3 regions of the Vibrio neonatus genome follow, and region 1 is predicted to be linked to each of the others. Evidence: predicted binding sites of a transcription regulator. Region 1 holds the regulator's gene; each other region holds the start of a gene.
The links. The regulator PurR, encoded in region 1, represses purine synthesis genes. The targets are predictions, from matches to a motif close to TNANGNAAACGTTTNCNTNA.
Positions count from the first base shown of each region.

Region 2: a site for PurR is predicted at 758-777, ahead of glyA (serine hydroxymethyltransferase). Genes of this name have one in related genera too.
Region 3: a site for PurR is predicted at 2,653-2,672, ahead of purT (formate-dependent phosphoribosylglycinamide formyltransferase). Genes of this name have one in related genera too.

Region 1 covers NZ_AP024885.1:1,665,905-1,672,576, reverse strand. Annotated here, with positions in the region: gene OCU38_RS07685 (alpha/beta fold hydrolase) at 1-771, shown strand, start outside; gene OCU38_RS07680 (putative signal transducing protein) at 841-1,167, opposite strand; gene OCU38_RS07675 (TVP38/TMEM64 family protein) at 1,195-1,881, opposite strand; gene purR (HTH-type transcriptional repressor PurR) at 2,039-3,055, opposite strand; gene torD (molecular chaperone TorD) at 3,219-3,869, opposite strand; gene elyC (envelope biogenesis factor ElyC) at 3,954-4,721, opposite strand; gene cmoM (tRNA uridine 5-oxyacetic acid(34) methyltransferase CmoM) at 4,900-5,694, shown strand; gene mukF (chromosome partition protein MukF) at 5,695-6,672, shown strand, end outside.
Region 2 covers NZ_AP024885.1:639,498-646,169, forward strand. Annotated here, with positions in the region: gene OCU38_RS03035 (YitT family protein) at 1-508, opposite strand, end outside; gene glyA (serine hydroxymethyltransferase) at 834-2,084, shown strand; gene OCU38_RS03045 (M48 metallopeptidase family protein) at 2,157-2,648, opposite strand; gene OCU38_RS03050 (hypothetical protein) at 2,968-4,065, opposite strand; gene OCU38_RS03055 (IS256 family transposase) at 4,203-5,414, shown strand; gene OCU38_RS03060 (hypothetical protein) at 5,436-6,140, opposite strand; one part of gene OCU38_RS03065 (IS3 family transposase) at 6,653-6,672, opposite strand, start outside.
Region 3 covers NZ_AP024885.1:1,278,902-1,285,573, reverse strand. Annotated here, with positions in the region: gene sbcB (exodeoxyribonuclease I) at 1-411, shown strand, start outside; gene OCU38_RS05985 (CidA/LrgA family protein) at 415-777, shown strand; gene OCU38_RS05980 (CidB/LrgB family autolysis modulator) at 779-1,456, shown strand; gene cdd (cytidine deaminase) at 1,684-2,577, shown strand; gene purT (formate-dependent phosphoribosylglycinamide formyltransferase) at 2,728-3,903, shown strand; gene ihfA (integration host factor subunit alpha) at 4,009-4,311, opposite strand; gene pulA (pullulanase-type alpha-1,6-glucosidase) at 4,727-6,672, shown strand, end outside.

The sequences.
Region 1 (6,672 bases):
AAAGCCTATCGCCATTCTGAATCTCAGGAGTGGGTAGTATTTGTGCATGGTGCGGGTGGCAGTTCGTCAATTTGGTTTAAGCAAATTAAAGCGTACCGCGAGCACTTTAACGTACTCTTGGTAGATTTGCGCGGGCACGGTAAATCCAATACCTTGTTCCAAGATATCATCAGTAAGCGTTATACCTTTGAGTCAGTGACCAAAGATATTTTGCACGTTTTGGATCATCTTAAAATCAAATCCGCACACTTTGTGGGAATGTCTTTAGGCACCATTATTGTACGCACATTGGCAGAGCTTGCCTCAGAGCGTGTTAAGTCTATGGTGCTTGGCGGCGCTGTGACGCGCTTTAATACGCGTTCGCAAATCTTAGTGAAAATGGGCGATTTGTGTAAGAATATTATCCCGTACATGTGGTTATATAGTTTGTTTGCTTGGATTGTGATGCCGCAAAAAGGGCAAGTTGAATCTCGGTTGATGTTTGTACGAGAAGCCAGAAAGTTATGTCAAAAAGAGTTCAAACGTTGGTTTAAGCTGGCAGCCGATGTTAACCCGCTAATGCGCTACTTTAGAGACAAAGAGCTTGATATTCCGACTCTATATTTAATGGGTGACAAGGACTACATGTTCATCAAGCCGGTAAAAGAGATGGTCTCGGTTCACCAAAATAGCCAGTTGGTAGAAATAGAAAATTGTGGCCATGTGTGTAACGTGGAAAAGCCTCAAGAGTTCAATGACAAATCTATCGAATTTATTCGTTCACAAAGCTAGATGTCGCAAAGTTAGAGGTATCAAAGTTAGAGGTATCAAAGCTAAATATTGTACTCAATAATTAGAATACTAAACCAATATCGCTTCATCAGTGGTGCTAGCGCCACATTGCCAGCATAAGGCAAACTGCCCCTCATTTATTTCCCCACAATCATCACAGCGCCAATTTGAGCTGTGATTGTGTCTATCTTCAAATTCTGCAATCAGGGCTTTGGCTTGTTGTTGCTTGTGCTCGTCGACTAACCACAAATAGGGCAGGCTAGAGTCATCCATTGGCAGTTCTCCTTGCAGGCCAAACAACCCTTCTCCGCGCACTTCTACCTGAATGCGATGACTACGCAAAAGCTCACATAAAATATGAGCTTGAGGCGGATTTTGCGCAACGTATAACTTCATGAATATCCTTTATATTGCGATGATGGATTAAGCAGGGCTAGAGCCGTTTTGTGGTCGAATCTTACCCATGATCCATTTAGCAATGAGCGGGAATAAACCTAACAGAGCAAAAGAGGCCAATACGGTAGGCGAAACAATGCCGGATAAGCTGTCTATTTCTGCCAGTTGCGTCCCGGCGTTTAGATACACCATAGTCCCTGCTAGCATGCCAAGTTGGCTAAATACATAGTATTTCACAACCGAGATAGGGGTTAGCCCCATTAATAGGTTAATCAGGAAAAACGGAAATACGGGTATTAAACGCAATGAGAATAGATAAAAGGCGCCGTCACGCTCTACGCCTTTGTTAATGGCATCAAGTTTAGCTCCAAACTTAGCTTGTACCCAGTCACGCAGAAGGTAGCGACTACTTAAAAAGGCTAAGGTTGCGCCAATGGTGCTGGCAAATGAGACCAATAGTAAGCTCGTCCAGAAGCCAAACAGTGCCGCGCCAAGTAAAGTCACCACAGCAGCGCCAGGAATGGAAAAGGCCGTAACAAATACGTAGCCAATAAAGTAGATAGCCGCTGACAATACGAAATTATTTTCAATATGCGTATTGAGCGCTAATTGCTGAGCTTTGGCGTTTTCTAAAGTGAAGTACTGACCGAAGTTGATGCCGAGTAATACAATCGCTGCAACTAAAATTAGCCCGATTATCAATTTCTTATTCATGAGTGCGTCCTTATCATCCTGAGTAAGTATAGAGACAGGATCAATAATAGGAAACTTTCATCACTTGCGTATTTTATTTGATTTATTCTCAGCAGGTACAAATAAAAAAGGCTAGAAATCATTAAGATATCTAGCCTTATTCAATTAAATGGTCATGTTAACTAGCGTTTAGGTTTCTCACGCTTGAGCGCTCTACCAACTCTGGGTGCATTTCAAAAATGCGGCGGTCATGCTCTTTGTTTTTAATGCGCTCTAGCAAGATCTCAAAGGCGGTTTTACCCACGCGACGTTTTGGCTGATGTATCGTGGTAAGAGGCGGCGCAAAATAGCCGGCTAAATCGATATTATCGTAACCAATTACAGAGATATCTTCTGGAACGGCAATGCCATGTTGAGTCAGACGGCTAATTAAACCCAGCGCCATGATATCGTTAAAGCAGAAAATAGCCGTGGGGCGTTCACTTTCTGCAAGAGCGACCAGTTTATCAGCTGTTTCAACTGCGGTATCACATTCAAAGTTACCTTCAAAAATGAAATCGTCGTTGTATGGGATATTAGCTTGAGCCAATGCTCTTTTATAGCCAGACATACGCTCAATACAAGCAAGCTTTTCAGTTTGACCAGTTAAACAGCCAATTTTCGTATGTCCATTTTCAACCAGATATTTAGTGGCAAGGTAGCCACCTTCTTCTGAGTTATCAATGATCTTGTCTGCAGAGGAGGACTCGGGGCCCCAATCCATCACCACTTTAGGAATGCCTGGGTGAGAATCTAGCATTTCACGTAGCTCTTCGGTTAAGTCAGAGCACATTACTAATATTCCATCTACGCGCTTTTCGGCAAGCATACGAATGTAATCGCGCTGCTTTTCGTACAGTCCGCCAGTGTTACATAAGATCAACGTATAGCCTTGACGGTAACAGTAACTTTCTACGCCATCGACCACTTCCGCAAAGAAGGGGTTAGTGGATTGAGTTACCAACATGCCAATGGTTCTAGTGGTGTTGCATTTTAAGCTACGAGCAACCGCACTTGGCGCATAGTTGAGCTCTTTTACAGCTTCCATAACACGTTCTTGTGTTGTTTCAGCCACAAAACGTGTTTTATTGATAACGTGTGAAACTGTAGTGGTGGAGACACCAGCCAGTTTTGCGACGTCTTTTATGGTTGCCATAGGAGACCTTGTAAATATAAGTAATGATTATAAAATGCGTTGAATTATTGAGTAATTTGCACTCAAAATCACATTGCAAACGATTGCGGGGGAGTCTAGCCATAAATGATGAAACTGACAACGCATTTATGACGATAATGTGAATCTATTTTCGGTAACTGAGCTATTTTTCATTACTGAGATAACGACAATCAATTTCACAAAATTTAACTAACAGTTCAGCGACCGCAGAATAGAAACCAAATTCATCATATTTAGTGCAGTTTGCCGAAAATTGTGGAATCCAATTCAGTAAATGTTGCTCAATGAATGACTTCTGTTCACTAAGGGCCGCTTCTAGATGTGATTCCATTTCTAGCGCGTTTGAGCGCATGATTAGATTGCCAATAAAGTCGAGTTCAACAGCCAGATGATCGGCAGGCTCGTTAAAGCATTTATCCACTTCAATGCCATGCTCTAACATAACTTGCGTCATCTGCTGAGCAGGGGTGCCATTAAGCGCCTTGTTTTCGTCAATATAAACAGAGGCGCAGGGCTGGGCAGTTTGTTTGTCAGAGGCTAAAAATAAGTCGTAGAAATTAGCGGATAATTCAAGCTGAGCATTCGGGCGCAGTTGCAGTCGCTCAAGAGCACCCAGTAAGCGTTTAGCGGCTGTGGCTAGGGTTTCATTTTCGGCTAGACCATTAATGAAACCCCTCACTTCAGGGGTTTGATAGGCAATCAGTTCGTCTTGGGTCAGCTCTTTAGAAAATAAGCTGGAAAACCACCAATAAATTTCTGCCCGCTGTTCATTAAACTGCTTGAGCTCTTGCATTGTTTAACCCATAACTCGTTAGCAAACTACAACACCAGCTTCTAAGTTGGCGAAAATATAGACGTTCACTAAATTATGAGTCACTTATTTGCTACTGACAAGATCTCGTATGTTTTTCCACCACTTACCCATGGTTTCATGCCAGTAGCGCTCTGTTTGCTCTAGGTATCGTGCTTGCGGGGTGTACTTTTGCCACGCTTGATTAATATTGGATTGGGCTAAGTAATTGGTTGGGGCAGGAGTAGGGTTTAGACCGGCGCTGTGAAACTCGCGTAGGGCGCGTTCCATATGGCTGGCCGAAGTAACCAGTGACATATGCTTTTCACCGACAAAGCCCGCAGCTTGTCTGGCTTCTTCCCAAGTATCTTGCGCCGTTTCTAATAAAATAATATCTGACTTAGCCACGCCTAACGCTAATGCCACCGTCGCCATCATTCGTGCTTGGCTCATTTCTGAGCCGCCATCATAGCCAGATAAAATCAATTTTGCGCCGGGATACATGCGCAATATACGAATGCCTTCACTAAGGCGCATTAACGCGGTGCGACTTAATTCAGAGGTTGGCGGAATTTGCGGATCAATCACATGCCCACTGCCTAGCACCATGACATAGTCTAAGCTTTCTGCTGGTGGTAAAAAGGCCGTGTATTTGCGCTCTAATGGTTTGAGCAACGAGGTAGATACAGGCTGGAATGAAATAGCAAAAATGGACGCTAATGAAATAAAAATAAAGATACAGCCAGACTTATGCTTGCGGGTAAACATCACCAGCGCTAGGCCAAAGAAACCGATAAGTAGCATTGCAGGCAGTGGCATAAGGAAGGCAGTAATGATTTTTTTCAATTCAAACATATTGGGTTAAACCATTTCCTAAGTTCTGTAGGGTAAATTGGTGTCACGAGTTAAAATGTCGTGTTTTTGGTCGGTTTTTTAGTCGATCGGAGGGGCAAATCGACAACCGCTCTTTATTCTTGACGTCCTTGTGACACAATACGAAACTCACTCAAATAACATCATACATTAATTAAAAGTGACACAAGATCGTAATTTCGACGACATTGCCCACAAATTTGCCGAAAATATTTATGGCTCAGACAAAGGCAACATCCGTCAGACTATCGTCTGGGAAGATTTGCAGCAAATCATAACCCAAATAGCAGGCCATGCAAAACCTCTCACCATTCTGGATGCGGGAGGGGGCTTAGCACAAATGTCGCAAAAGTTGGCCGAGCTTGGTCACAATATTATATTGTGTGATGTCTCTAGCGAAATGCTCTCTTTAGCTAAGCAAGAGATTGCACAACAAGATTTGCTAGAGCAGTATCAGTTTATTCATGCGCCAATTCAAGAACTGGATCAGCATCTTAAACAGCCAGTGGATCTGGTTTTGTTTCATGCGGTCATGGAATGGCTAGCAGATCCTAAAGACGTATTAGAAAAGTTGATGCAACATGTGCGCCCCGGCGGCATGGCGTCAATCATGTTTTATAACCACCATGGATTGGTAATGAAAAACGTAATATGTGGCAACATCCCACATGTATTGCAGGGAATGCCCCATCGTAAACGATTTAAGTTGCAGCCGCAGAAAGGGTTATTACCCGAAGACGTTTATCGCTGGTTAGAAGAATGCGACTTACGCATTTGTGGAAAATCAGGGATTCGCTGCTTTCATGACTATATTGGATTTACCCAATATGTGGGCGATTATAGTCAAGAAGAACTGATGCAGCTTGAACGACAATTATGTAGAACCGAACCTTATCTTTCTCTAGGAAGATACATACACGTATGGGTTCAAAAAGAAATGACAGTAGGGAACTGAATGAGTCAACTCTCCCAAGAAGGGCAACATGACGATCAAGTCACAGTCGATGAACTGGTCGGGTGGGTTAAACAGCACGATTTCTCCCTTAACCTCAATAGTGAACATCTGAGTTTTTTAGTTGCGATAGCGCTACTCAGTCGTGAACGTTTTGATGAAGAGTTAGGAGAAGGCGAATTGCATGATGCATTTGCTATTGTCCAACGAGAATTTAATGGCGATGCGAGCGTCAGCAACATCGCGTTTAAAGCCAACAATGCCATCAACAGTTTAGTTGCGCAGAGATTACTGAGTCGATTTACCAGTGAAGGACAAGACGGAAGCAGCATTTATCGCCTTTCGCCCCTTGCGGTAGGTATCTCTGAGTATTACTTGCGCCATCGCCAATTTTCAAAATTGAAATTGTCTATCCAACTGACTTTAGCCGGTAAAGAGCTGGCAAATGTAGTGGCAACCGCTGAGCAGACGCCAACCGATGAAGGTTGGCGCAGAGACATATACGGCACATTGAAGTTTTCAGTTGCGGAAATTTTTGACCAAATTGATTTAAACCAAAGGGTCATGGATGAAGAGCAGCATCAAGTTAAAGCTGAGATTGCCGAGCTATTAAACCAAGATTGGCGTGAAGCGATCATCCACTGTGAAGACTTGCTTTCTGCTACCTCAAATACCTTAACTGAGCTGCAATCTTCCTTGCAAGCGGCAGGTGACGAGTTGCAATCTCAATTATTGACCTTACAACAATTGGTGTATGGCAAAGAAGATTTAGATTACATCGATGCGGTGTTATTTAGCCTGCAAGTTAAGCTCGATCGCATCATCAGTTGGGGGCAACAATCAATAGATTTATGGATAGGCTATGACCGTCACGTGCATAAATTTATCCGTACTGCGATTGATATGGATAAGAATCGAGCGTTCAGTCAACGACTGCGTCAATCTATTCAAGATTTTGGTTCCAATTCTTGGCTACTGACC
Region 2 (6,672 bases), 1.0 Mb from region 1:
GCGTTAACGGAATAAAATACAGTGAGCAGATAAGAATAGTGACATCAAACAATAACTGACTCTTTCCAACCGACACGCCAAATTTATCCTGAATGACTAGGCACAATACGTTTGATCCCCCCAAACTCGCTCGATGACGAAATAGCACTAATAAGCCGAGCCCAATACAGGTCCCGCCCGCAATAGCCGCAAAAATTGGGGATAGAAATTCAAACTTCACTAAGTGATGTAGGTTATCGGCCATTATTGAGACCAAAGAAACACATATGACACTATTAATGGTGAAGCGTTTGCCTAATCGAAACCAAGCTAGAAAATAAAAAGGGATATTGACCAAAAAGTACATGGTACCGAAGCTGAGGTCGATAAACTGGGTAAACAGTAAGCCTAACCCTGCTGTACCTCCCACGATCATTGATGATGACTTTAAAAAAAAGATCCCAATGGCAACCAACAAGGTGCCGGTAAAGATAGCTGCGCAATCTTCAAGAAAACTGTGTTTATTCATTGGAGTTAACCTCACAAAACCAGTCGCGAATAGTATAGGAAAAGTGCGCTTTATCGAATTGTTTCGGCAAAATTGTCGTTAACATCGTGTAATTTTTGATTTACACGGTGTAAAGTTGAAGGCCTCAAATAAAATATTCCCATATTAGACCTTTATTCTGTAGGAAAATTAGGTAAATATACCTATAAGAAACAGGGACAAAAAGAATTTGTGATACAAATTTATTTCGGTAAAATGCCGCCAATGCCGTGACGAAAACGTTTGCGTTTAGTCATTGTATGGCTTTTTTAGCTATTTACAGTTTAATCTGAGTCAGGAGATACAGATGCTAAAGCGTGATATGAACATCGCTGATTACGATGCGGATCTATTTGCCGCTATTCAAGAAGAGACAGTGCGCCAAGAAGAGCACATTGAGCTTATCGCTTCAGAAAACTATACAAGCCCACGGGTAATGGAAGCACAGGGTTCACAGTTAACTAACAAATACGCCGAAGGTTATCCGGGCAAGCGTTACTACGGTGGCTGTGAGTATGTTGATAAAGTTGAAACTTTAGCTATCGAACGTGCGTGTGAATTGTTTGGTGCAGATTACGCGAACGTTCAGCCACACTCTGGCTCACAAGCCAACAATGCTGTTTACATGGCGTTGCTAAATGCAGGTGATACTGTTCTAGGTATGAGCCTTGCACACGGCGGTCACTTAACTCACGGTTCTCCAGTTAACTTCTCTGGCAAGCTATACAACATCATCCCTTACGGTATTGATGAGAATGGTCAAATTGACTACGAAGAAATGGAAGCACTGGCTGTTGAACACAAGCCTAAGATGATCATCGGTGGCTTCTCTGCTTACTCACAAGTGTGTGATTGGGCGCGTATGCGTGAAATCGCTGACAAAGTGGACGCGTACTTCTTCGTTGATATGGCGCACGTTGCAGGTCTTATTGCAGCAGGTGTTTACCCTAACCCAGTTCCACATGCGCACGTTGTAACAACTACAACGCATAAAACTTTAGCTGGCCCTCGTGGTGGTTTAATCCTTTCTAACGAAGGTGAAGCGCTGTACAAGAAACTGAATTCAGCGGTATTCCCTGGCGGTCAAGGTGGCCCTCTAATGCACGTTATCGCGGGTAAAGCGGTAGCCTTTAAAGAAGCATTAGAGCCAGAATTTAAAGATTACCAAGCTCGCGTTGTTGCTAACGCAAAAGCAATGGTTGCTGAGTTCTTAGCGCGTGGATACAACATTGTATCTGGCTCTACTGAGAACCACTTGTTCCTTGTTGATCTTATTGATAAAGACATCACAGGTAAAGAAGCCGACGCCGCTCTAGGCTCTGCGAACATTACAGTGAACAAAAACTCTGTACCAAATGATCCTCGCAGCCCATTTGTAACATCGGGTATTCGTGTAGGTTCACCTTCAATCACTCGCCGCGGCTTCACTGAAGAAGACGCGAAAAACCTTGCGGGCTGGATGTGTGACATCCTAGACAACCTAGGTGATGAGTCAGTTATTGAAGCAACTAAAGCGAAAGTACTAGAGATTTGTAAGCGTAAACCTGTTTACGCATAACAGACAAAACGATAGTGAAAACGAAAGCGAGCCTTTGACGGTTCGCTTTTTTATTGCGAGCAAAATAACGACTTAGCTTTCTAGGTAGATCATAAACAAGCGCGCATCGAGCTCAAGTTGGTGATAGTTCGGTTCCATATGACAGCACAAAGCGTAAAACGCTTTGTTGTGCTCTTTTTCTTTGAGGTGCGCCAGTTCGTGCACGATCAACATACGCAATAAAGGCTCAGGCGCATTTTTAAATACGCTAGCAATACGAATTTCGTTCTTAGATTTTACTTTACTGCCTTGTACCCGTTGTACATAAGAGTGCAAACCCAGCGCATTGTTGATGAGATGAATTTTGTTGTCATAGATAACTTTACTCAGCGGCGCTGTTTTCTTTAAAAAACGGTTTTTAATCTGCATGGTGTACTCAAACAGGGCTTTTTCATGTTTGATACTATGTTGGGTAGGGTAGCGCTGCTCAAACCATTTTTTGAGATTGCCTGACTCGATTAGTTGGCTAACAGGCGTCACTATATGTTCGGGATAACCTTGAACATATCGAAGTAAAGGGTTCATCGTATTCCAATTAAAAGGCTAGAAGTGCTTTATTTTACCTGATTTTGTTACATGGCAAATAAAAAACGTATCCACTTCATACAAGGTATTGCGCTTTTGTGGTGCTTTAACCGAGTAATTGCGCTCAAAACGCCTTAATGTATAGTCATCAGACTCATTGAGGCGTTGCTTTCTCGGACGGATATTTGTTCTAAGTCCCACTCTTCGGTACAGCTTTCTAACACGTTATTGGATAGAAACGTTTTAGGTGTGCTGCTCTAAACCATTTCGTTCTGATTAGAAAAAGTATCTTGAAAGCTTAAACGTTTGTTAGGTGTTTTTAGCGGTACTCTTGTTTCAATCTAGCCACTCTGTTTATCTTAGATAAGAGCGATACATTACGTTCACTTTGATCATTTTTCTGAGTTTTGTCTTCAATGAACTCGGAAAACTCTTTCACAGCAGGAAATTTATCAATAGCCTTTTGCGTACCAGCCTTAATCAGCTTTGAGCCAGTGGCAAAAAATGGAACCACTAGCCCCATTGCATCTTCTCCTAGATCTAATGCATGCTTAGATACATCTTTACTAGACAAAGCCCTAGAAACTTCAGAGTTATAATGCGAAATGCGCTCACTACGCTCCTCAGTATTGAGGCCATGCAACTCGGAGAATAATGAGTTCATTCCTGAGCGTATAACTGAGCTTGAAATTTCACGTTCAAATTCAGTTACAGGAATATAACTATTGATATCAAAGCTGGAAATAAGATCAATTGTACGATTATTCGACTTCCAAGGTGGAATACCAGTAGAAGAAGTAAGCTCAGGTATACTGTCTATAGTTGCTGATTTATAGAAGTTAAGCATTGCCCCCATAGTTGCAACAAACGGGTGATCGGTATATTTACTATCATTGGTAAAGAAAGGGAAATATGTAGAATCCAAAGCATGCGCCAAATGGATCTGGTCACTACTAGCCATAAATTCAAATGCAATCTTATCATTGCCCATCTCTTTAAAAATACCCGAAATAGGGTTATTTACCCCATAAGAAGCAATTCCTTTCACACCAGCTTGATGAAGAGTCGAAAAACTATTCCTCAATGCAAATTTTGGCCATAACATTAGTTTGGACAATAAAGTTTGGTTTATCCCTGTAAGGGCAGAAAGTTCCTTAATAAACCTAGTAAGGTTTAATTCTGAAGCTGCGTGATTAATTATATATGATTGATTCATAGATACTAAATCGATAGCATTCAATGCAGCTAGTGCTCGCCTACTTACAACCGAACTTGGGCAAGTTTGATATGCCTCATTTAAAAAGCCATAGTCCAACCTAGACTCAGGCTGCGTATTAACAATTTTCAGTCTACCGCGCTGTATTAACTGTAAAAGCTCGTCTCGAGAAATCATTTGTTCAGTAAGAAAGTCTGACATTCGCTCCTGCAACGGTAGCTCGCAATAAACAATATCGTACAACAATAGATGATTTCTAAGGTTGGCATTTTGAAAGAGACTGTCCTAAATTCTGTGTAATTGCCTAAACTAAGCCTTAAAGGCTAAGGATAGGCAATATGAATAAGAAAGAACTTGAAGCTTTCGCTAAGGAAGCTGCTAAAGGAATTAAAACTCCTGAAGACTTAACTGAGTTCAGCCAAATGCTGAAGAAAATAACGGTTGAGGCTGCTCTCAATGCAGAGATGGATGCGCACCTTGGCTACGAAAAACATAAGCCCTCTAAGTCTAATAATTACCGCAATGGCAAGAGCAGTAAACGCGTAAAAACCGAAGATGGAGAGTTTGAACTTGATACTCCTCGGGATCGCCTTGGCTCGTTTGAACCTAAACTGGTCAAAAAACACCAATCACGATTTACCTCTATGGATGACAAAATCTTGTGGCTCTATGCCCAAGGAATGAGTACTCGCGATATCGTCAATGCTTTCGATGAATGGTATGGCGCAGATATATCACCTAGCCTCGTATCACGAGTGACAAATGCGGTAATAGAAGAAATAGTTGAGTGGCAATCTAGGCCACTTGACGCCATTTATCCCATCGTTTATCTCGATTGTATTGTGGTCAAGATCCGCCAAGACAAACGTATTATCAATAAGTCGGTCTTCCTCGCTCTAGGTATTAACACTGATGGTCAGAAAGAACTCATGGGCATGTGGATAGCAGAAAACGAGGGCGCTAAATTTTGGTTGAGTGTTTTAACTGAGCTCAATCAACGTGGTGTTGAAGACATTCTTATTGCTTGTGTGGATGGATTAAAGGGGTTTCCCGATGCCATCAACACGGTTTTCCCCCAAACGCATATTCAGCTGTGTATCGTCCATATGGTACGAAACTCATTAAAGTATGTGTCATGGAAAGATTATAAGGCCGTCACAGCTGACCTAAAGCGTGTGTATCGCTCAGCTACAGAAGATGAGGCTTTACTTGAGCTAGAGCGCTTTGGCGAAGCCTGGGATAGTCAATATCCACAAATCTCCAAGTCCTGGCGCAATCATTGGCAGAACCTCAACACGCTGTTCAACTACCCTGAAGATATTCGTAGAGCTATCTACACAACTAATGCTATTGAATCTCTCAACAGCGTGATACGTAAAGCACTAAAAAAACGAAAGATCTTCCCAAACGATGAGGCTGCAACAAAAATGGTATACCTAGCGATCAAAGACGCCAGCAAGAAATGGACGATGCCCATTCAAAACTGGCGTCAGGCTATGAGTCGGTTTATTATCGAGTTCGAGGAACGTCTCGAAAAGCACATTAACTAAATGGCAATTACACAGAATCTGTTACAGCCTCTTTTGAAACAATGAAAAGTTAACTAAGCAACTTGTTTTATTACTATCGTAAAAATACAAATCGTCTTTCTTAAAACTCCCATCATAGAATGCTTCAACATTTTTAAACCATAGATTTTCATCTCTTTCTAGAAAATCACAGTTCAAATGAGCTTGTGAGCGAGATGAGGTAATAGAAAAAACCTCATTTTCTGGAGTGATTTCTAGAGGGGCATTCCCTCCACCTACAACAAGAAACTTAAATGGATACCCCAATTTTTCTAAATGAGCTTCAAGCTCATTTATTTTCTCAGAAGACGCATTACCTTTTAGTGTAATCGTAGTTGTTTGTTCATTGTGATCGGTATCGATTCCCGTAACGACATAGCTTTTACTCAAACAAGATATATGATTATATATGTCGAAACGTGTTAAAGGAAAACCCTCAAAATTACTTGGAATTTGGCTATCCGATATTTGTTTTAGCTCATATTCAAACTGCTGAGGAACTAATTGTTCAAGAAGCACAGGAGCTGTTATATAACGAATTGACTGATCAAACTCTTTAGACAGCTCTTCAAAGTTGTCTACTTCATCAGTTAAAACGATGGAATAACGGTATGTATCCACTTTAAATATTCGCGTATTGATATTTGGATACTTTGCGCGAAAATGTAAATCGATTCTTCGACACCAGCTATCATGTTGTACTAACACGTAAATCTCCCATATGTTTCCATCGACACCTAACATTCTTAATAACAGGTCCGCTCGTTTTGCCGCTTGCCTAGCTTGCATTAAAGCTACCATAACCCATTGAAATATAATGTATATACTTCACATTTCGCATTCTTTTTTTACATAAAAACGAGCGTGCGTGTTATCACTTTTTAACAATGCGCGTTATCTTAGGAAGATAAACACTAATCCTATGATTAACAATCACTTATTAAATCTTGTGTCGGCAAAGCGAGACTGGGCTCTTGGCAAAACAAGCTATTTTCATACTCAACCCGAGTTCAATCCCAATAAACTGTATAAATTCACAAGAGTTGAATTCTAGATCGCCGAGCAAACTTGGTCATATAGTTGGATGGTTTGGCATAAGGAAAAGTAAGTCAAATGCCAAGTAGAATGTTGTGCAGAAAAACTAACTTAAAACATAAAGGGCAAAGATAAGTTAGCGCTAGTCGCCCCAACACGTCTCTGAATAAAAGTGAGTGTAGTGGTCAACAAATACCGGACACTA
Region 3 (6,672 bases), 390 kb from region 1:
CCTGAAATACGCGAAAAACTGGATGCGGTGTTCTCGCAAAACCGCGAATATCCAGCCAACAGCAAAACTGTCGACGAGCTGCTTTACGACGGCTTCTTCTCACCGGCGGATAAAGCGCAAATGCGCATTATCCGAGAAGCTGAGCCGGAAGTATTGGGGGCATTAGATATCCAGGTATCTGATCCGCGCATCATGCCTTTATTGTTTAACTACCGCGCTCGTAACTTCTTTCATACTTTAACCGATCAAGAACAGAAACAATGGCTCCGCCAATGTCGCGATATGTTTGAAAACGAGTTGCCCAATTACATGTTAAACTTAGAAAACTTAGGCTCTCAATACCAAGACGACGAACAAAAAATGAAAATTTTAAAAGCCGTCTATCTCTATGTTCAAAAGTTGGTTTCCTGATTTATGATAAACAAAGCTTTTTTCTACCTTCTTAGTGCAGCATTAATTGCCGCATCTCTCGCGTTAGGTAATTGGTTGCAAGACCTTTTCGCACTGTCTGTTCCGGGCAGTGTCATTGGATTGTTGATTCTGTTTGTGGGCTTGGTCAGTGGCCTTGTTAAACCTCACTGGGTTCAACCTAGTGCCTCATTACTGATTAAGTACATGATTTTATTGTTTATCCCAATCAGCACCGGTTTAATGATTCACTATCAAATCCTTGTCGATAATGCTTTAGCCATCATAATTAGCACCGTATTCGGCACTCTTTTTGTGTTGTGTATTTTATCGTTAGTGCTCGATAAACTGCTTAACGAGGATCGATAATATGTGGTTACTGTTAAGCATTATTGTTTACTTCATTGCAAAATTTATTGCCAAAAAAGCCAATAACCCTTTAGCGAATCCTCTATTGATCAGTATGGCAATTCTTATCCCGTTTTTGCTGCTGTTTAAGGTGCCTTATCAAAAGTACTACGAAGGCAATCAGATCATTCAGCATCTACTGCAACCTGCCGTTGTTGCGCTGGCGTACCCACTTTACGAACAGCTCAATGAAATTCGCGCCAAATGGAAGTTAATTCTAACTACTTGTGTTATTGGCAGTTTAGGCTCGATGTTAACCGCAGGTACGCTAGCGGCTATGTTAGGTGCAGACTCACAACTGCTCGCCAGTATGATGGGGAAATCCGTTACAACTGCAATTGCCATGCAGGTTTCCACTGAGCTTGGCGGCGAGCCCGCCGTAGCGGCGATTTTGGTGTTGCTAGCAGGGCTTACAGGTTCGTTACTTGGCTATCCGATTTTTAAAATGCTCAATATCAAACACCCTATTGCAAAGGGGTTGAGTATGGGTACTTGTAGTCACGCATTAGGCACAGCGACGGCATTTGAGCACAATCAAAAAGATGCGGCATTTAGCTCATTGGCTTTGGTGCTTTGTGGCGTTATCACCTCTTTGCTTGCGCCCTTTGTGATGACCTTCATGTTGCATCTAATTTCCTAATTATCTTTAACAACAAGGCGTTACAAGCCGCCACTGCAAATTGCGCTTAAAAGCACATTCTCTGTGAACGAAACCGTTTACCTTGGTAACGGTTTCACTTTTAATGGGCTAAATCCAGTATCCTTACCAGACAAAATTACGCATTCATAAACACGTAATAGACATTATTGAATTGTGTCATCTACACTCGATACACTATTTCGCCCTATCACTATTAGGAACGAGCAATGAATCCACGATTTAAGCATCTCTACAATGACCTTCCTGCAGACTATGTTGATACTTTTAAAGCCATTTTCGATTCCGCTTCTTTTGCAGGTGTGCTAACTCCGCAGCAAGTTAAGCAATTGCAACAATGCACCGCTTTAGATGAACAACAACTAAAAGTGACACTGTTACCTTTTGCGGCCGCTTTCTCGATTACGCCTATCTCAAAATTTAACGTAGGGGCGATTGTAAAAGGCGCGACCAACAATCTCTATTTTGGTGCCAATCTAGAATTTAGCAACGTACAACTTGGGCAAACGGTGCATGCGGAGCAATCCGCCATTAGCCATGCATGGATGAAAGGTGAACAAGAAATTGTCGACATCACCATCAACTTTAGCCCTTGCGGACACTGCCGACAGTTTATGAACGAGCTATCCAGCGCGCAGCAACTCACCGTACAACTGCCATCTATGGATGCTAAAAGTTTGCAGGAGTATTTACCAGAGTCGTTTGGGCCTAAAGATTTAGGCATTGAATCTGGGCTTATGTCGCCAATTGATCATGGCTTTTCCAGTGCCAACGACGACGCGCTTGTTACTGACGCGATCATCGCACTAAACAAGAGTCACGCGCCTTATACCAAAAACTACAGCGGAGTGGCGATTGAGATGCTTGATGGCACGACGGTGCACGGCAGTTACGCTGAAAATGCCGCATTTAATCCAAGCCTGCCGCCATTACAAGTGGCATTAGTGCAATTGCAAATGCAAGGAATGGACTTTTCGCACATTAAACAGGTGGCACTTGCGGAAATCAATGATGCTTCTATGTCGCATCTTGCGGATACACAAAATACCTTAGAAGCGATAAACCCCGATATTGCGTTTACTTACATTGCATTAGATGCGTAATTTGCGCAAAAATCCTCCGCAAAAAAACACCATAGCCTTGGTTATGGTGTTCTCATAAAAATTTACCAAATATCGTTAGGCAAACGATTGCGCTCTATTAAAAAATGAGTATTATCAGCTAAAAAAATCATAATCTTTAAAGGAACGACTATGTTGGGTACGGCAACAGCACCAAGTGCAACTAAAGTTTTATTGCTCGGCTCTGGTGAGCTAGGTAAAGAAGTGGCAATTGAATGCCAACGTCTAGGTATTGAAGTTATCGCTTGTGATAAATACGACAATGCCCCAGCGATGCAAGTTGCTCACCGCAGCTACGTACTTGATATGCTAGATGGCGATGCTCTGGCTAAGATAGTCGAACAAGAAAAGCCAACTTATATCGTTCCTGAAATCGAAGCGATTGCGACCGACACTTTAGTTGAGCTTGAAAAGAAAGGCACAACCGTTGTGCCTAACGCTCGCGCTACGCAACTGACAATGAACCGCGAAGGCATCCGTCGCCTTGCAGGTGAAGAATTGCACCTAACCACTTCTGAGTATCGTTTTGCTGATACCTTTGAGGAGTTCTCGCAAGCTGTAGAAGAAGTTGGCCTGCCGTGCGTGGTTAAGCCTGTAATGAGCTCATCAGGCAAAGGACAAAGCGTTATGCGCACTGCTGACGATGTACAGAAAGCATGGGACTACTCTCAAGAAGGCGGTCGCAGTGGCGAAGGCCGAGTGATTGTTGAAGGCTTCATTGATTTTGATTATGAAATTACCCTGCTGACAGTGCGTGCTGTTGACGGTGTTCACTTCTGTGCACCAATTGGTCACCGTCAAGAAGATGGTGATTACCGTGAATCTTGGCAGCCACAACAGATGTCAGAAGTGGCTATTAAAGCCGCTGAATACGTTGCAGAGCAAATCGTCAATGCATTGGGTGGCTACGGCATCTTTGGCGTAGAGCTGTTTATTAAAGGCGATAAAGTGATCTTTAATGAAGTCTCTCCTCGCCCGCATGATACTGGCATGGTGACTATGATCTCTCAAGATATGTCTGAATTTGCCCTGCACGTGCGCGCATTTACCGGTAGCCCTATCAATAAGATCAGACAAACAGGTCCAGCAGCTTCCGCTGTGATTCTTGGTCAAGGCACGTCAACTAATCTTTCTTACACTGGCATCGACGAAGCCGTTGCTAATCCTGATACGCAAATTCGCCTATTTGGTAAGCCTGATATCGATGGCCGCCGCCGCTTAGGAGTGATTTTAACTCGCGCTAAAGACACTACGTTAGCTGTCCACTCGGCAACCAGCGCTGCTAAGAAGATCAAAATTAACTACTAACCGTAACTGTTACTGGTTTTAGTAGACGCTAGATACTAAAAAAGAGGTCTTAAGACCTCTTTTTTGTTAAACCGCTAAATATTTAAACTGTTAATGAGCAACGTATTATTTTACGTCGTCTTTTTTCAGCTCTTCAACGCGAGCTTTCAGCTTCTGACCTGGTCTAAATGTGACCACGCGACGTGCGGAAATAGGTATATCTTCCCCTGTTTTTGGGTTTCGTCCAGGACGTTCTTTCTTTTCCCGTAGATCAAAGTTACCGAATCCAGATAGTTTTACCTGTTCGCCACTTTCGAGTGATTTCCGAATTTCTTCAAAAAACACTTCCACGGTTTCCTTGGCATCCCGTTTACTATACCCAAGATTTTCAAACAGGTTTTCAGCCAAATCGGCCTTGGTAAGCGCCATAAAACTTCCCTCAAAGCTAGATGAATCAATAGCTACGCTGGAGTTAATCCCTCCACGATTTCAAACCAAATGAAACCTTACGTTAGCTCCTAAAATTTGTCTCTACAATCAACTACATATTGATGACTCGTTCGAAAGTGTATGACAAGGTTTTCACTTTCGCCAACTTTTTTCTAAATAAAATTTATAAGAATTAGACACTTAGAAAATTCAACTACATTTACGTTAAATTTTATAATTAAAGGCTACTTAATTATAAGTAAAGATTACAAAAAAGTGTCATATTTTCAGTAATTTCAGTCGGTTGTTCTACTATGTTAATAGGGAATATTGGCAAAGACAGATAAGCTGAGGTAATGATATTAAAGTTTTCATTACACAAATCGGCTAGAAAAGTTGTTGGAAAAGGAATTTCATGACCGCGTTATTTTCACCTTTTGAGCGTTATTTTAGACTTTGTTTTAGTAGCATAATTGCACTTTCTACCCTCGCCTGCTCCAGCGGATCGAACCAGCAAGACACCCTCGATAGCGTGACTCTAAGTAACCCCAATATTGCGCGAATTTATTTTAATGACGGTCAAACCAGCGTCGAATACACATTGCATGTTTGGAACACTAAACAGTGTTCTGGCTATCAAAGTGACGATACAGACTGGAATTATGGGCTAGAGCCTAGTGGACGTAATCCCAATTATGGGCTGTATTGGGATATCCCTATCGAAACCAATGCAAGCTGCGTTAACTTTATGCCGCACAGCTTTGATCCTAATTATCAAACATCTCACTTAAAACTGATGTTTGCACAATCATCCGCACCAGGCGCTAAGGTAGGTTATGTGTTCAAAGATACGAATCGCGTTTTTTATACCCCATCAAGAACTCTGCCTAAATCGTCCATTGCTGTGCAAGATGCTAAAGCACATTGGATCACACCTTCGCTGATATTACTTCCTATTGAAACTGAGCAAGCTCAACTTGTGATTGCGGCAACAGGCGGAATGAGTGTCAACGAACAACAAAACCAGATTGAAGGAGCATCGAAAACACTCTCCCTTATTGAAACAGCTGATGATTCATGGAAGGCGCAATATCCTCACCTTTCGACGCAGTTTAACGCTTATCAACTGCAAATTAATGATACTGGCGGTTCAATTGATCATTTAATTCGCGGGCAGATCTGGGTTGCCAGTTATAGCCGTGATAAAAAAGAGGCCAATCAACCTGCAACATTACAATCGGTAACCAAAGTGCAACTCGCGCCACTATTGGATGCTTTGTATGCCGAAAACGCAACACAGTTACAATTTGGTGCGGTAGTTGATAGTGAAACTAACACCACTTCATTTCGCGTTTGGGCACCTACCGCGCAGCAAGTAAAGCTAATCCCATTTAACCAAGAGTTGCAAGCGGGTACTCCTATTCTCATGCGTCGTGATATTGGTTCAGGAAGTTGGTTTGTTGAATACGCGAACCTAACGCATGGGGATTTCTATCGTTATCAAGTCACGCTGTTTCATCCAAACTCAGCAAGAATAGAAACCGTTTCAGTTACCGACCCTTATTCATTGAGTCTTTCCACCAACTCGCAACATAGCCAAGTTGTGGATCTTAATCATCCACAATTAAAGCCTGCCGGTTGGGATGCGCTAAGTGCGCCAGTAGCGCAGAAAAATCCGGCTTCTTTTGTAATTTATGAAACGCATGTAAGAGACTTCTCGGCCCTTGAACTCTCCACAATCGAAGCACATCGAGGCAAATACCTCGCTTTTACTGACGAGAATTCATTACCCGTAAAGCATTTGAAATCACTGTCACGACGTGGAGCAAGTCACTTACATTTATTACCCGTGTTTGATATTGCCACTATCAATGAAGAAGTCACTGAAATTGCCAATATTAATCAGCCTTTTAAAACCCTTTGTCAGGCTAACCCAGAGCTGTTGCGTCATGCCGATTTATCTGTGTATTGCGAAAGCTCGTTAACGGGAATACAAGTGTTGCAACAACTCAAAAACAAGGACAGTTCCACCACACCACTAGTGCAAGAGTTAACCGGTATCATCGCTAAAAACGACAGCTACAATTGGGGCTATGATCCCTTCCATTATTCAACGCCCGAAGGATCATACGCCACTAGCGCCAATGGCATGCAACGTATTTTAGAATTTCGCACTATGGTTGCGGCAATTAAGTCTGATATAAAAATGAACGTGGTGATGGATGTGGTGTATAACCATACTCACGCCGCAGGTCTTGCTGACAAATCAGTGCTCGATAAAATTGTCCCTAACTACTATCACAGACTGCATCCTATTACCGGAGAACTCGAACAAAGTACCTGTTGCGCCAATACCGCTCC